4 regions of the Paenibacillus sp. NPDC057886 genome follow, and region 1 is predicted to be linked to each of the others. Evidence: riboswitches for the same ligand, from Rfam matches in the RefSeq annotation. Region 1 holds a riboswitch; each other region holds the start of a gene.
What was found. A riboswitch is a leader RNA that binds a small molecule or an ion and turns the genes downstream of it on or off. The one in region 1 is predicted to bind cyclic di-AMP.

Region 1 (4,175 bases):
TCAATTTTAACAAAAAAAATCATAAAAAACGATTTTAGCCTACTTAGCCTAGATGGAACTATTGAATAAGTCGACCGGTTTGGCAAAGTTCTTCATCAAGCAGCTTCTCTGCAGTCTGCACAATCTCATCAATCTGCATCCGCGTAATTGCATCAAAGTGAATCCCCAAAATTACAGTCACTGTTACTTTTAATTGCAGGGCAGCCTTACGTGCGAGTCTTTCACACAGTTCTTGTTCCTTATGCCCTGGAATATGCACCGTAGCCCCACTCACCCGTTCACGGTCCGGATAAAATGTCGCTACTGCCCCAATATGTGATCTTCCTCCAGTTACCATAAATACCTTGTCTTCCCCTGCCTCAATCACCTGTAAACGAACGGAATTTAAGTCGTATGTACTCATCCTGCTCCACCTGTCCTTTTCAATATGTAATATATATGGAGGAATTATGGCTCCGATTTAATGAATCAGCAATGAAACATCTCACATCATGCATAAATACGGAAAGCCCCGGGCATACCAAAGAGAACGCAATTTGGGAAAAGGAGGCACTAACATGCGTATACGCCTCATCATGTTATCCATCATGGTCATTCTTCTGGGAGGAAGTTACGCTCCTGCTCAGTTATGGGCTTCTTCAAGCCCGCAAACCGAACCTGCTTCGAAGTCTGATTCTTCCGAAGAGGAACAGCTGACACTGGGACAGCTCAGGCAGAAATATGCAGATACGTTCAAAACCAATGGCCCCTCAATTAAAAAGGTCGCACTGACTTTTGATGACGTACCTGACCCTCGGTTCACCCCACAGGTGCTGGATATTTTGAAAAAATACAAGGTACGGGCTACGTTTTTCATTGTGGGACATCGCGCTGAGAAACATCCGGATTTGGTGAAACGCATGGTGAAGGAAGGACATATTGTTGGCAATCACAGCTACAATCACCCGGAGTTCAGTAAGCTGTCCATGAATGCATTTCGCAAACAAATCTTACATACCGGGGATATTATTCGTAATCTGGCGGGTTACACACCCAAAATGATTCGTCCACCCTATGGCGATATTAACGAGCAACAGCTGCAATGGGCAGCCAAACAACATTACAGCATTGTGAACTGGAACGTCGATTCCCTGGACTGGAAGGGCCTTTCCAAAGAGGAAGTCAAACAAAACATCCTGTCGGCCGTCAAACCGGGTTCCATTGTTCTGCAGCATGCAGGAGGCGGTGTCGGATCGAAGTTGAGTGGGTCCATCGAGGCGTTGCCTGAAGTCATCGAGGAATTGCGAAACCGCGGGTACGAGCTGGTGACTTTGGACGAAATGCTGGAACTGCCAAAGGGCAAATAGGTTAAGATTCCAGAAGGCGGATATTCAAAAGGGTGTCCTTCAATCACATTATCGTGATTGGAGAACACCCTTTACTGTTTAATTAGATTCAGTTGGAGTCACATATGATGATGTGCAGCTACGCTTTGATTTTATTTCAAGATGTAAAGTTCAACATCCTGAATACCAAATGTGCTCACGGATTGCTTGCTGCCAGGAATAAAGATATCGATCTTGTGACCTTTAATGGCACTGCCCACATCACGAGCCGTAGCGACAAATGCCTGTTTTGGCAGTCCTGGATGTGTATGACCTGTCACCAGTACCTTTGTACCCAATGGAATGATACTTGGGTCCACTGCAATGGTACCCAATTCAAGCGGATTACCAAAGTAGTCCACAGCACCCCATCCTCCATTTTCGGAAGCGTCCGCAGAGTATGCTGTTGCTTTTACGTCAACAGCTTTGCTGTAATCAAACGTTTTTCCCCAGGCTTGAACAACCTTACTATCTGCATTAACGTCAAGACTTGCGGCAGTTACCGTTTTGGCCTCCGTTTTAGCTGCAGCAGCAGAAGCTGTGTTCGTTGTTTTACCAGGAATCGTAACTTTCAAACCACCATAAATGTTGTAAGCTGAAATGTCATTGTTAGCTTTAATAAGAGCGTTAAGTCCAACTCCATATTGTTTGGATAAGGTGTAGAAGGTATCCCCCTCTTTGGCCACATGAACTGAATCAGCATGAGCCGGAACGGCCTGGATGAGCATTGCTGCTGTCAGCAATGCTGTTGCTGTTTTGGCTATACGTTTCTTGTTAATCATGGTCTTCCTCCCTCATTATGCCTGCGAAGTTAGTTGTCGGATTCGGATGGAGGAAACCACCCTATAGGTTCAATTACATTAAGAATTTATGTAGCCCTAATTCACCCCAAGCCGTGTGCAAATGATTCTTCCCCAAGCACACTCTGCATCGTTACATCCCCCACACTCCCAACTCCGGAAGTTTCGGCAGGAACAAATATATCACAATTTTGTAACCAATAGTCGTAGTAAATGTTACCATCTGGCTAAATCACTTCAACATTTATGCTGAATTCAAGCGGCTTTTTCAAAAAATTGTCTATTTGAGCTTATATCTTTGATGACAGAAACGTTACTTTTTATGTAAATCCGTGCGTGTCCTCACATAACAAAACAATCCCTGCCGACGGGTCATCGACAGGGATGTATGAGGGGATGAAATTCTCATCCGCAGTATAGATTTTGTATTTTCATCTTGATCTTCATCCATAATGACTTGATGTATTAGAGCACTTTAGCGAGGAAGTCACGTGTACGTGCATGCTTGGGCTCACCAAACACTTCAGCAGGCGTTCCTTCTTCTACAATAACCCCGCCATCCATAAACAGGATGCGGTCACCCACTTCGCGTGCGAAGCCCATCTCATGCGTTACAATAACCATAGTCATGCCGCCCTCTGCAAGCCGCTTCATGACATCCAGTACTTCACCGACCATTTCAGGGTCCAGTGCTGAAGTAGGCTCGTCAAACAGCATGACATGCGGCTGCATCGCAAGAGCTCTTGCAATGGCTATCCGTTGTTTTTGTCCACCGGACAGCTGATTTGGATAGGCGTCTTTTTTGTCAGACAAGCCAACCGTCTTGAGCAAATCTGCACAGATTTGTTCCGCTTCGTGTGCAGACTGTTTTTTCACTTTAATGGGAGCAATCGTAATGTTCTGCTGCACCGTTTTGTGCGGGAACAGATTGAAATGCTGGAATACCATCCCCATTTTTTCACGAGTCGCATTAATGTTATGTTTGGGGTCAGTGATCGAAACTCCCTCGAAGTCAATCTCACCGGAAGTAGGCTGCTCCAGTAGGTTCAGACAACGTAAAAAGGTACTTTTCCCCGATCCGGACGGACCGATGACCACGACGACCTCGCCTTTGCCAATTGTTACGTTAATGCCCTTGAGCACATCGTTATTTCCATATGATTTGTGTAATTGTCTAACGTCTATCACTTGCACTCAACTTCCTTTCCAGTCGACCCAGCAGCTTGGACAAAATGAACGTCAGCACAAAGTAAATGGCCGCTGCAATCAGGAATGGATTCATTCCTTGGTACGTAATGTTTTTTACTACACTTGCCTGGTACATAATGTCCACCATACCAATAACCGAGATGATGGAGGATTCCTTGATAATGGTCACGAACTCATTACCGATCGCCGGCAACACCGCTTTGAACGCTTGTGGAAGCACAATGAAGCGCATTGCCGCACCTCTACCCATTCCCAGGGAACGAGCTGCTTCCAACTGGCCTCGATCCACACCCTGTATACCAGCGCGGAAAATCTCGGCAAGATAGGCACCACTATTAATGGATAGTGTGATAATCCCCGCCTGAAGCGGCGTAAAATTAATACCAAGTGTCAGTGCAAGTCCATAATAGATAATCATCAACTGAACCAACATCGGTGTACCACGAATAACCTCAACGTAAGCTGTTCCAATCCAACGCAGAATTGAGACGTCATGCAGACGGAACAGACAGATGATCAAACCGATAATTACTCCGAATATTACACCGAGTGCAGACAGTAAGAGAGTGTAACCTACACCTGTTGCATAGAAGCTTTTGTACTGCCAGAACACTTCGAAAATGTTTTGACTTTTGTTCACCTTGTCTGCCATCAACTGGCTTGCTTCGGTAACCAACTGATCGATTTTATTTTCGCTTTTCAGACGTTCCAGCGTTCCGTTCACTGCATTCAGCAATTCCGTATTGCCTTTGCGAATCCCGATTGCCGCTTCGACCTGCTCTTCATCTGGAATAGCCGGAGC
Region 2 (4,175 bases), on a different contig from region 1:
CAGCCACTTCCTTCTGAATCATGACTACAATGCTGTCTACAGGCAGCTTCTCTTCGAGCAGCTTCATCATGATTGGCGTCGTTACATAATAAGGCAGATTGGCAACAACACTCACTTTATCTACCGTTCCAAAATCCGTGCGGAACAAATCAGCCAGATCCAGCTTCAGCACATCCCCGTGATGCACACGAACGTTCGGATAAGGCTGCATCACTTCACCCAGAATCGGGATCAATCTCTGATCAATCTCTACAGCCGTTACAGGACCGGCTACCCGAGCCAGACGTTCTGTGAGTGCGCCAATACCTGGTCCGATCTCAAGTGCGCCCTTGGACTCGTCCAGATCAGCTGCATTTACAATTTTGTTCAATATATTTTGATCGATCAGAAAGTTCTGACCCAGGCTCTTCTTGAATGAAAATCCGTGTCTTTGAATAATTTCTTTGGTTCGTTTGGGTGTTGCAATCTCTACGGTTTCTTCCATGCCTTTCATACGCTCACAATCCTTCACGTTCAATTTGCGATAATGCTTCGGAGAACTCTTCCCGGGTAATCTGGAATACACTCAACCGCTTGTGGAACTGCTTGCCGTTGCAATAACCAATGCCCAGCAAATTGCCCATCTCCATACGACGTGCAGCAGCTTGTGGGTGCACAATCAGTCCCGCCGCAATCAGATCCTCCCAATCGATCAGACTGGGTGCGCCTTCATATGACGTGTGCACGCGTGCCAGTGCATGACGAATGGCCTCCGGTGAGGCGTTCTCCACTCCGATGTCACCTTTACGAGTAGCATCGGCCTCCGGAATAAAAGCATGCTTGCAACCAGGCACTTTATTGGCGATGATTTTACGAATACGTTCACCAGCATGATCCGGGTCTGTCAGTACGATAACACCACGTCTCTCTTGAGCAAGTGCAATCCGCTTTAGAATGCGCTGGTTGATGGCCGATCCACCAGTTTCGATCGTATCTGCCTGAACCGCACGTCGAACGGCTACGGTGTCGTCACGGCCTTCCACCACAATCACTTCTTTTATCATGTTCCATTTCTTCCTTTCTAACGCAAAAAGAAGAGGAATATCCTCTTCTCTGCCAAAAGGCGGGGGAGACTGAATTCAGACCCCTCCGCCGCATATTCCGCATGAATCATTCATGCAACTATTTTATAGCATTCCCAATTCAAAGTAAAACGATTTTAGTTCGCTTCCGGCTTCACCGGACCAATTACATATACCGTCTTGCCTTTCTTCCGTCCGAAGTTCAGGGCATGCTTCACACTATCATAATACACATCAATTTTGTTGCCTTTAATGGCACCACCTGTGTCTTCCGCACGACGGAAGCCAAGGCCCTCGATATACACCCACCAGCCAATTGGAATGACTTTGGGATCAACTGCAATGGTACGTCCCTCGGTTACCCGAGTACCTGATGCTGTTTTTGTGCCGATACCGGGCTCTTCAGAAGAGTATGCCGTCATGGATACATTTTTCAAAACTTTTGAATATTTAAAAGAACTGCCTGAGACGGTAATCACTTTGCTGCCCGAGGCAGCGGTTTCCTTCGAGTTCGTGGTTGTTGCTGTTTTTGTCGTGGAAGTCTGCGCCGATACCGTCTGAATCACTGGCTCTTTCACAACAGGTTTGACTTTGGTACCAACGGCGATCACTTTGTCGACGCGATTCGTTGCGACCGATTTACCCACCATTTTTTTGGAGACCAATTCTCCATCCTGGAACACCTTTTCAATATGCTGTACAAGTGTGCCTTCTTTACCGTTCACAACGACACGATTGTCGCCTTTGTACAAGCTAGGGTCAGCCGTTTTGATCACTTTATAAGCGATCGGCTGTTCCACTTCCACCGTACGCTTTGTTACCCGCACTACACGAATTTTCATATCCGCTTCAATGGTGGTTCCAAGCGCAGGATATACTTTGTCTTCACTCGCAATCTGAATACCTGATTTTTTAATCGCATCTTTTACCGATGAATCGGTTGTATACAGAGTCTTGGTGTCCCCGTCTGCCGTAATATTAACTGGAACGGCCCGCTCAATAACGATGCGGTCTCCATCTGTGATGGCCCCATTCAAGGGCATGGATACCTGATCGTGAGGGCTGACTGTGATTGACTGCTCCTCCAGCATTTCCTGAAGCATTCCTGTACGAGTCTCTACCGCTTGAGCTTTGCCATCAATAACCAGTGAAATTTGTTTCCCGGCCTGACCGTAAACGACTAACAAGATCATGATTGTAAGCGCAATTGAGAAAATCGCGATCAATGCCATTTGACGCAAGTTCTCATGCTTCCACCGCAACGCGAAAGACTTACTGGATGATCGTGACTCATGGGTCTCTTCTGGTTGGAATGTGCCCACTTCTCCGTCCTCCTTCATAGCCTCGCCGTCTAAAGTAATGCATGATGTCTTTGACGCGACTATACCAAATTTTCTACAGAACACAGATCGGACCAACATAATCCGGTTCTGCACCATGAATCAATCTTCGCAACATGATGTCATCCTCCTGAATACTTACCGTATGATGACAGTATTTCTTTTATTCAAAAACAAAAAAGCCAAAGAAAGAGTTTAAGAGGAACTCTTTCGTGGCTTCCGAATGATTCTGAATATCGGAAATTCATGCACGAGGTTGCCTCTCTTTTTCCGCTTGCGAGGTTAGCTGTCGGGTTCGGGCGAAAGAGAGCCGCCCTATCTCCGGTCATCCGCTCATGGCGGACGCCCTTGAATTCACCCCGAGACCCAAAGAAGAAATCAAATACGGCTTCGCAGATTCATACGCTGCTTTTGGGTCAGCGCATGTTGCGCATCGGCTGCAATCACCGATGTTTAAGCCCTATTGGTTCCCCCGCTCTCCGTTAACGGAGACTCAGCGAGACTGATTCATGAAAGTAATGTTGTTTCATCGGAAAGTGTCCCTTTGTTCATCCCCCGAACATCTATCCAATTTTCCGCACAACAATTCACTGAAAAGATGATATCCTGTTTCTATGCATGTTGTAAAGCGTTGTTCAAGTACGTTTTTCTAAATATTTGGTTAAAATATTGTAATATTCTTGATTTATTTGGATCAAAAAGCAAATTAACTCCGCTTAACTCACTTTTTCACCCGTTTTGCTCGATATTTTAACGAATCCCAAATCGTTCCATGGCATTTTTGGTCGTTATTGCTGCAATTTCCTCTACCGAAATGCCTTTAATTTCCGCAGCTGCTTCTGCAACCAGACGTACATGCGCTGTCTCATTTCGTTTTCCACGATAAGGGTGAGGTGTCAAATAAGGCGAGTCTGTCTCGATGAAAAATCGGTCCATAGGAACCTTCTCAAGTACCTCTTTGGGCTGCTTCGCATTTTTGAACGTGATGGGCCCTCCGAAGGATAGATGAAAACCCAAATCCAGGCACATTTTCGCCGTTTCCCAGCTGCCAGAGAAGGAATGCATGACACCGCCTACTTCTCCAGCTTTCTCTTCACGCAGGATCTTTACAATATCCTCATGCGCATCCCGGTTGTGAATGACAATCGGCATATTCAACTCACGGGCCAGACCAATTTGTTGTCGTAATACGCGATGTTGAACCTCTTTCGGTGAAGTGTCCCAATAATAGTCTAGACCAATTTCACCAATGGCTACCACTTTTTCATGCTTGCATAAAGATGCAATCCATTCCAGATCACCCTCCTGCATCGTGATTGCATCCACTGGGTGCCAACCTACCGCAGCATATATAAAATCATAGGTTTCAGCCAGCTTCATCGTGGATGGAATGGTCTCCCGGTTAAAGCCCACGTTAATCATGCGACCAACGCCTGCATCCACAGCACGCTGAATCATTTCCTCGCGGTCCTCGTCGAATTGTGGTGCATCCAGGTGTGTATGTGTGTCGAACAACATCATGCTGTATTTCTCCCTTCATGTCGAATAAACGACGATCTCTTTTTAATCCATCCTGCGGATCTTAACCAGAACATTAATATTACTAATTAGATCATGCTTTTATCTATATTTCATTCCAATAGTTCATTCAGCACAACATGTAGAGCGAACAAGTTCTTTCATATCTATATGTTGCTTGTTTTTAGGCATCCGGGTTGTATTCTAATTGCTCTGATTACAAAATTATGTCGATCTACATGTACTCTCCATTAAA
Region 3 (4,175 bases), on a different contig from region 1:
AGAACGGCGAAAAAATATATCAGTTCTATGCCGATGATGTGCATGATTTTGCCTGGTCAGCCTCTCCTGATTTTGTTTATGCGGAAGAGCCCTTCTCTGCCCCCAATGTGCCAGGCGTTCGAATCAAGCTGTATCTCGACCCTGCTCATGAGGATCTGAAGGAACGTTATTTCTACGCCGCCAAAGCAGCACTATCCAATTATAGCAAGTGGTTTGGCCCTTATCCGTATTCCACATTGTCCATCGTTGTCCCGCCCAAATCGGGGAATGGCGCAGGGGGAATGGAATACCCTACCTTGGTCACCGCCTTCGGTGCGGATGATTCTGCTCCTGGTTACGATCTGGAACGCACGGTTGTGCACGAGATTGGGCATCAGTATTTTTACGGCATGGTCGCCAGTAATGAATTTGAAGAGGCTTGGCTGGACGAAGGATTCACCTCCTATGCAGAAGATAAACTGATGGAACAGGAATACGGACTTATCCCGAATCTACCCGTACAATCAGGTCTCATTACTTCTCCAGCTTCACTAACACAGGACTCCTGGAAGTTTGATTCCCAGAATCAATATGCTGCCAACGTATACACACGAGGCAAGCTTGTATTACTCGGGATAGAACAGCAGGTTGGTGCAAAAACAATGGAACGTATTCTCTCGACCTACGTGAAGAAATACCGTTTCAAACACCCTACTTCGTCTGATTTTCAAAAGGTAGTGGAGCAAGTAACCCGTACATCCTGGACCGATTATTTTAATCAGTATGTATACGGAGACGGCATGGCTGACTTTGCAGTGGAGAAGATCGCAATCAACCCTATCCTGAAAGACGGCCAAACGTTGTACGAGTCGTCGGTTACATTGCAGAAAAAAGGCAGTGAATATAAGAAGGTGCCTGTTCGAATTATGTTCGAAGATGGGAAAACCATGACGAAAGAATGGAATGGCAGCGAGGAGCGCATTACTTACAAACTGACCTACACTTCCCCTGTTTCCTGGGCTATGACTGATCCGCTATACACGATTGTGCTGGAGAACCATCATATGAACAATTTTCTGAAAGCCGGACTGGATGAGCCAACCAAATCCCGCTGGAGCATGAGTGCAACCAAAATTATAGAAGCCATATTCGGAAGTCTGTCATGGTGAGGTGGATGGATACAGTGAAAGTAAAAATACGCGAAGGCTGGTTTCTCGTCCGTCAGCATATGTTCATTGCAGCACTCTTATTTCTCTATCAATTAGTATGGGGATACTTTCTTTATCGAATGGTACAGTCCGCTGTGGTTCCGCTGCTCCTGCGTTATCCTGACCCTGATGCAGGGGAACTCAGTACGATTTTATTCAAAATGGAGAGCCAACTCAGCCTGACAACGAATCCGGAGGTCCATCGCTATTTATGGATTTTAGGGGCTATGCTGCTGATACGGATGCTGATTAGCCCTCTCATTCAGGCAGGGCTGCTCTACTCGCTCCAGCATTATAATCATTCGGAAGAGCGCATTCCTTTCATTCGTGGCATTAAAAATCTGTGGAAACCGATGCTGTTGCTCCACACCATTCGCACCCTTTTGCTACTGCTACCGGCTTATTGGCTCGCACCAAAGCTCTATTCCATCTTTATGGAAGGTTTTCATTCCCTCCATCTGCTCTTGCCTGGAATTCCCTATATTGCTGGTTGGATTGTATACGGGTGGGTTATCCATCATGTCCTGCTCTACATGCAGTTTGGTATCTCGGCTCCTGATGGGGAAGGTGGAGCGCGTGGTACGTTTCAAGCTCTATGGATTGCAATACGCCAGGTCATCACTCTAATAGGCATTGCTGTCCTGCTGGGCGGACTTCATCTGCTGGTCTTTGGTGCCTTTACTTCTACTTCATGGTTAGTAACGGGCTTAACTGGCCTTATACTACAACAGACGTATCCACTTGCCCGGTGCTTGCTGAGCCTGTGGAAAATATGCGCCCATTTCCGGTTATGGCAGTCCAACTCGGTCAAGGATTAACATGAACAGCTAAAAATGGTTACCATCTCTATGTAAAGTTGTATTCATCAAATGCCGTTAATCAAGCAAACCTCGACCTTCCCCCGTCAAAGGTCGAGGTTTTTTTTGCTAATTTTGTTGTTAAACGTTGCCAAAGTGTTATACCTCTGTTACAATAATCGCAGTGAGTTTTTAGTAACAACTTTGTAATCTTTACCTTCATATTTGTAACTACTTAAAATTTAAACGTCATTTCTTGATTTCGCAGGTGCATAACTAGCATAGCCAAATTCCTAGCACCTGGGAAGCGGGGGAACCAGTTATGGGTGAATTGATCTTGCAACAGAGGGATCATAGGGGACCTTCAACCGAATCCTTAAGCTAACCTCGCAGGCATTGGAAGGGGTATATCTCTTGTTTAAGAAGAAATTAACCGCAGCTGTACTCAGCCTCACATTCGCATTATCGCTTGGAGCAGGCAGCGCATTCGCAGATTCAAAAATGGACCAAGTCATTGATTCAGCAATGGGAACTACATACAAAAGCGGAGGAACAACGCTTAACGGCTTTGACTGCTCTGGGTTCACAAGTTATGTATTCGACAAGCTGGGCATTGATCTGGCTCGCCAATCGAGTTCACAATTCGACATGGGCGATTCGGTTTCCCGTATGGAAATGAGACCAGGTGATCTGGTATTCTTCAATACAACGGGCAAAGGAGTCTCGCACGTAGGGATCTTTGTAGGGAATGGAAAGTTTGCACACTCCTCTTCTTCCAAAGGAGTTACAATTAGCGAATTAAGCGAAAGCTACTGGGCCAACCGCTATGTTGGCGCTAAACGGATTATGAGCACGGACGCATATGAGACATTGGCCATAGACTAGGGACAAGGTGAGCAACGTCATGCTGTAACAATACACTACTGTAACGAAGCATAATAGAACCGTCTGGTACATTCTCCGCAGGAATGTATCCGGCGGTTTTTTTGTGCTTCGTTTCCTTTAACGTATTCGGGATAGCTATCAAAACTAACTTTAACTTTTTTAGAGCTATTTTTCGTTGCTTCGTCCGTGCTCTTATAATGTTTTTACCCATCCCACTATAATATAAACGAAATTACCGGAACTTTTGTTTCACTTTTTTTCTAAAACGGGGGCTTGCCAAATGAACGCCTCTTTTGTAGAGTGAAAACAAGCTTAGATATGGAATGACATATGTATATGGACAAATCAAAATCATTATAGCTTGTTCACAATGAGAGGAGCGTGCAGTTGTATGGATGAAGCCCCTGTGACGTTTCACGTTGTGCCCATGCAAGAAAAACATGCGGAGCTAATCTGCGATTGGCAGTATGACCCGCCTTATAATATTTATAGCTGGCTGCCTTGGGAGCAGATGAAAGCACTTGAAGTCGAATTCGGGGATCCCCATCTACGGAAGGAACAATATGCGGTAGTGCTGGGAGAGGATCATCAGATTTGCGGTTTTGCTCAATACTTCCCACTTGAAGGCGTCACCCGCATTGGACTTGGCATGCACCCTGAACGCTGTGGTCATGGTCAAGGAACGGCTTTTGTCTCGGCCATTGTGCAGGAAGCAATTCGTCGGAACCCTGCAAACGAAATTGATCTGGAAGTTCTGACCTGGAATGACCGGGCCATTCGCGTCTATTTCAAAGCCGGATTTGTTACACAGGATACATATGAACGACAGACGCCTAGCGGTTTGAAACCTTTTTACTGCATGGTCTATGAAGGTCCACGCGAATAAATAGGGCTTGAAATCACCCTAAAAAGTCCCCGGTTATGTGATTAGTTCAAAAAATTACCACAAAATGCTATGATGTCACTACAGGTTCCGTTATAATGATATGGATAGTTTCAAGTTAGATGATCTTTCATTCTGGAGGGGACATAAGGGATGCACAAATGGATCATGAGCGGGGTATTTTTTGCAGCGTGCGCTTTAGCTATTGTACTAATGTTTACGCTTCCAGGGAAAGAGGAAGTTGCAAAAGAAGCGAAACCGACGATGCCACAAGTTACAATGGATGCAGGACAGGCTGAGGCACTAGTCAAAGCAAACTGTATTACCTGCCACGGTGATCAGCTTCAAGGGGGCATGGGCCCTAGTCTGCAGAAGATTGGTAGCCAGGACGATGTGGAGAAGATTTATACGACCATTGTCAAA
Region 4 (4,175 bases), on a different contig from region 1:
CTTGCGATTGCAGCCACCGACCTTGCCGAGGTTATTGGTTCAGCCATCGCGCTCAAGCTGCTGTTTAACATTCCCATGTTATACGGCGTCATTATTACCGCTGTCGATGTACTGGTCATTCTTTTGCTTCAAAATAAAGGCTTCCGAGCATTGGAATCCCTCGTCATTGTGCTGATGGCTACCATCGCGCTCTGCTTCGGGATTGACCTGTTTCTCGCTAAACCGGATATGGGCGGCATCATGCATGGTTTTGTACCCAGTGCCGAGATTTTGCAAAATCCAGCCATGCTCTACATCGCCATCGGAATTATTGGCGCAACCGTGATGCCCCATAATCTGTATCTGCATTCTTCCATCGTGCAGACCCGTCAGATTGAACAGACGCCCAAAGGGAAAAAAGAAGCGATTCTGTATTCCACCATGGATTCAACTATCGCATTAACACTGGCCCTTTTCATCAATGCTGCCATTCTGATTGTGTCTGCTGCCGTGTTCCATAGTGCGGGTATGACCCAGGTCGCGGAAATTACAGATGCTTACCATCTGCTGACACCTTTGCTAGGAACCACCATCGCCAGCATCCTGTTCGGTGTAGCCCTGCTGGCTTCAGGCCAGAACTCAACACTCACCGGCACGCTGTCCGGACAGATTGTAATGGAAGGCTTCCTCAACATTCGTATTCCGGCTTGGCTTCGTCGACTGGTAACACGTCTGATTGCAATCATCCCGGCCGTCATCGTAACAGCCATTGCTGGAGAGCACGGAACAGAGGAACTGCTGATTCTGAGCCAGGTTGTGCTGTCGCTGCAGCTCCCCTTTGCCGTCATTCCGCTGGTCATGTTTACGAGTGACAAAAAAAGCATGGGGGCTTTTGCCAACAAGCTGTGGCTCAAAATCATTTCCTGGATCATTGCCGGAGTTATCGTTGTCCTGAATGTGTATCTGATTATCCAGACCATTCTGTTGTTCTAGGTTAAAAGGAAATACGCGGTATTTTGTCTAACTCAAAAAGGCTGATCAACTCAAGTCATGTATCCCTTGAGACGATCAGCCTTTTATATGTTTGAGCAGTTAAATACTGCATTTCATTTAGTTGTCCGAATTTTGAGTTACCATTAACAAGGGAAGGAGTTCCTCCAGTGATTCAATCGTCCAGTCCGGACGCTCTGCATCCGCAAGCTCCGGCTGGAACCTGCCATAACCCTGCAAAATCCGGATCGTGTGCATACCCAGCTTCTTAGCCGGAATAATATCATTATCAATCCGGTCGCCGATCATGACCGCTTCCTCGGGTTTACATCCCGCTTGTTTCAACGCTACAGCATACAATTCAGGATCAGGCTTGGACACTCCTTCTTCAGCCGAACAGGCCAGTACATCCACATACTTGCGCAAGCCGTAGCTATTCAGCCGATTTTCCGTCCCCGGGCTCTGATTGGCAATGATACCAATCTTATAGTGCTGCGACAACGTCTGGAGAACGGCGTCGGCTGAGGCGAAGGGGCGCTCAAGCTCTTTGCGGAACTTCAACTTCTTCTGTATCTGTTCTCGGTGCTCCTCATCGCTGATAAGGGTACGAATAGCCAACTTCATCGGCCATTGCTCGTAATTTCGGTAGGAGGCAGCAAATATATCTCGCACCGTCTGCATCTCCACCTGATAACCAAGCGCACAAGCTTCACGAACGAACTGACCGATAATATCATCCACCGGCTCCCATTCGTCCACAAGCGTATCCCCCACATCAAAGAACAACCATTGTATTCCACGTACATCCGGCACGCCTATTCCTCCTCGTTAGCCACAGGAAATTCATATCCCCATTTCCCAAACCATAAAAAAGAAGACCCACCATCATGCATGAGTCTCCTCAAGATTCCGTTTATTTATGATTTCAATTATAACAGGCAGCTGACACTGGATCAATCACAGGAATAGTACTGCCACTAGCCATTAAGCAGAAACCCAACTTCCCCATTCAAGGAATATACAATACGGTCTGCTCCCATTCCCCGATAAATCCCTTTGGGATGGCTTTGTTCTGTAATGACACACAGGGACTTGGATGTCCAGGAGCGGCAGATCTGCAAATATCGACAGGTCAGGTTTAGGCTATTTTCAAAAATAAAAACATTGCCTACACTGCCTTGTGGCAAAAACCATTTCTGAGCTGCAGCCGTGTTCATGCGAATGACATGCTCCACACCGATTCTCCGGAGCCTGCGCTCTTCCCCTGCACTGTTGGTCAGAACGGCAAACGGCATTTTTTTGTACATCAGCAATTTGATAAATTTACGTCCTGCTTCATTTGGAGCAGTCACTAAGATCATCTCTTTATCCATCATTCGTTCCTCCCTTGGCGTGAAAAGACAACAAAAAAGAAGCGTGGGGGACCAAGGCCTCCCGGACGCTTCTTCAATAATCCATAGCAAAAAGACACTATGAACCAGCGTACGGCTTGTTGCCTCTCCCTTTAACGCTTACGAGGTTAGCTGACGGATTCGGGCGCGAGAGTCGCCCTATTTCCGGCTGTCACCGGAAAATTCACCCCATGGATGCCTACTGTCCTGGACAGTTCATCCTGTTGGTTCCCCCGTTTCCCACCCATGAATGAATGGAAACTCAGCGATTAAAACATCGTTCCTTTATGTTCATTAATCAGAGCGATATTATCGTTTGTTTCGTTTTTCATGTAAAATTTAATTTGAATTGGAATTACGATATGAATCATACACCCGTGCCATATTGGTGTAAAGTCTGCGCAGATCACCGAATCGACGGATTTTTGCCATTTCACATCAATAATAGCGCTTACAACGCATCCATTCTCTACCCATCTCATCAAAGCTCTCTAATTCTCTCTTTAGCGAAATTCAGGTAGCAAATCAGTCACAGATCATACATGACAGCTTCAAATTGAGTTAAAAAAGCAATATTAATTTTGCAATATTTAATTGTAATCAATATAATAAAAGATAGAAGAATATGAAATGGAGGAGATTTTCATGTCAGTCTACGACTACAAAGTAAACACCCTTCGCGGTCAGGAAGTTGAAATGTCCAACTATCGTGACAAAGTACTGCTTATCGTGAATACAGCAAGCCAATGCGGCCTCACACCTCAATTCAAAGGTCTGCAAGAACTTCAGGACAAGTTTAAAGACTCTCCATTTGAAGTTCTTGGTTTTCCAAGCAACCAGTTTGCACAGGAAAAGGGCTCTTCTGACGATATTGCCGAGTTCTGTCAGATGAACTATGGTGTCAGCTTCCCGATGTTTGAGAAGATCGATGTGAATGGTTCAAGCGCTCACCCTCTATTCCAGCACCTTACCAAAGAAGCACCAGGCGTACTCGGCTCCAAAGCCATCAAATGGAACTTCACCAAATTCCTTGTGGATCAGAACGGACGTGTTCTGAAACGGTATGCTCCCAAAACAACACCTGATAAAATTGAAGCGGACATCAAAGAATTGCTTAAATAACAAGCAAAGGCCATCCGACCCCGGCAGACAAAATGAACATGCAACCGGGGTAAACGGATGACCTTTTTTTGTCCGACTCATTTAAACTGTAAAAAAAAGCAAAGAAGAAGCTCCCCGTATGGGAAGCTTCTTCTTAATCGTTCTTATGATGCGGTCGAGAGGACTCGAACCTCCACGGGTATACACCCACTACCCCCTCAAGATAGCGTGTCTGCCATTCCACCACGACCGCATGTCGTAAATAATCGGCAACAGAATTGATTATACCCGGTTCATGTTTAAAAGTAAAGCATTTTTCTTCATATCATTTTAACTGCGCTTTTCCCACCATAAATCGTATAATCTCGTCATTTTCTCCTACGAAGTGCATATGATTAATTTTGATCTCATTTTTTATACCCGATTAGGCTGATCACTCTACTTTATTTGTATTACCATCCTTCACATCTCTTTAGAATAATATAACTTATAAAGTTATATAAAATAACATTAAATAGTTTTACCATTTAAAATCCAAGAAACCATTGACAAAAAGCGGATATTTATGTGAATATATATATCATATAATTCGGATTTACAAACATAAAACGAATCAAAAAGGAGTATAAATGTTATTTAACATAACATTTAACGAACGTAGGAGGCGAAAGATTGTGAACCGTGGGAATAAGCTGCTCGATTATGTCAAACTGC

Region 2: another riboswitch for cyclic di-AMP. It lies ahead of ACFVQB_RS32760 (resuscitation-promoting factor); the one in region 1 lies ahead of ACFVQB_RS33200 (3D domain-containing protein).
Region 3: another riboswitch for cyclic di-AMP. It lies ahead of ACFVQB_RS33830 (C40 family peptidase); the one in region 1 lies ahead of ACFVQB_RS33200 (3D domain-containing protein).
Region 4: another riboswitch for cyclic di-AMP. It lies ahead of ACFVQB_RS13145 (HAD family hydrolase); the one in region 1 lies ahead of ACFVQB_RS33200 (3D domain-containing protein).

Annotation. Positions count from the first base shown of each region.
Region 1 is NZ_JBHVMZ010000017.1:42,352-46,526, reverse strand. Features, by position in the region: gene lpdD (prenylated flavin chaperone LpdD) at 59-403, opposite strand; gene ACFVQB_RS33205 (polysaccharide deacetylase family protein) at 558-1,346, shown strand; gene ACFVQB_RS33200 (3D domain-containing protein) at 1,478-2,146, opposite strand; cyclic di-AMP (ydaO/yuaA leader) riboswitch at 2,149-2,345, opposite strand; gene ACFVQB_RS33195 (amino acid ABC transporter ATP-binding protein) at 2,630-3,352, opposite strand; gene ACFVQB_RS33190 (ABC transporter substrate-binding protein/permease) at 3,339-4,175, opposite strand, start outside.
Region 2 is NZ_JBHVMZ010000016.1:14,357-18,531, reverse strand. Features, by position in the region: gene rsmA (16S rRNA (adenine(1518)-N(6)/adenine(1519)-N(6))-dimethyltransferase RsmA) at 1-493, opposite strand, end outside; gene rnmV (ribonuclease M5) at 498-1,043, opposite strand; gene ACFVQB_RS32760 (resuscitation-promoting factor) at 1,199-2,383, opposite strand; cyclic di-AMP (ydaO/yuaA leader) riboswitch at 2,657-2,910, opposite strand; gene ACFVQB_RS32755 (TatD family hydrolase) at 3,152-3,922, opposite strand.
Region 3 is NZ_JBHVMZ010000019.1:28,205-32,379, forward strand. Features, by position in the region: gene ACFVQB_RS33820 (M1 family metallopeptidase) at 1-1,148, shown strand, start outside; gene ACFVQB_RS33825 (hypothetical protein) at 1,163-2,005, shown strand; cyclic di-AMP (ydaO/yuaA leader) riboswitch at 2,258-2,395, shown strand; gene ACFVQB_RS33830 (C40 family peptidase) at 2,399-2,869, shown strand; gene ACFVQB_RS33835 (GNAT family N-acetyltransferase) at 3,261-3,755, shown strand; gene ACFVQB_RS33840 (c-type cytochrome) at 3,906-4,175, shown strand, end outside.
Region 4 is NZ_JBHVMZ010000003.1:560,712-564,886, reverse strand. Features, by position in the region: gene ACFVQB_RS13155 (Nramp family divalent metal transporter) at 1-972, shown strand, start outside; gene ACFVQB_RS13150 (HAD family hydrolase) at 1,090-1,782, opposite strand; gene ACFVQB_RS13145 (HAD family hydrolase) at 1,947-2,345, opposite strand; cyclic di-AMP (ydaO/yuaA leader) riboswitch at 2,463-2,638, opposite strand; partial or broken gene ACFVQB_RS13140 (glutathione peroxidase) at 2,991-3,317, shown strand; gene ACFVQB_RS34545 (hypothetical protein) at 3,398-3,496, opposite strand; tRNA gene ACFVQB_RS13135 (tRNA-Leu) at 3,632-3,714, opposite strand; gene ACFVQB_RS13130 (urease accessory protein UreF) at 4,136-4,175, shown strand, end outside.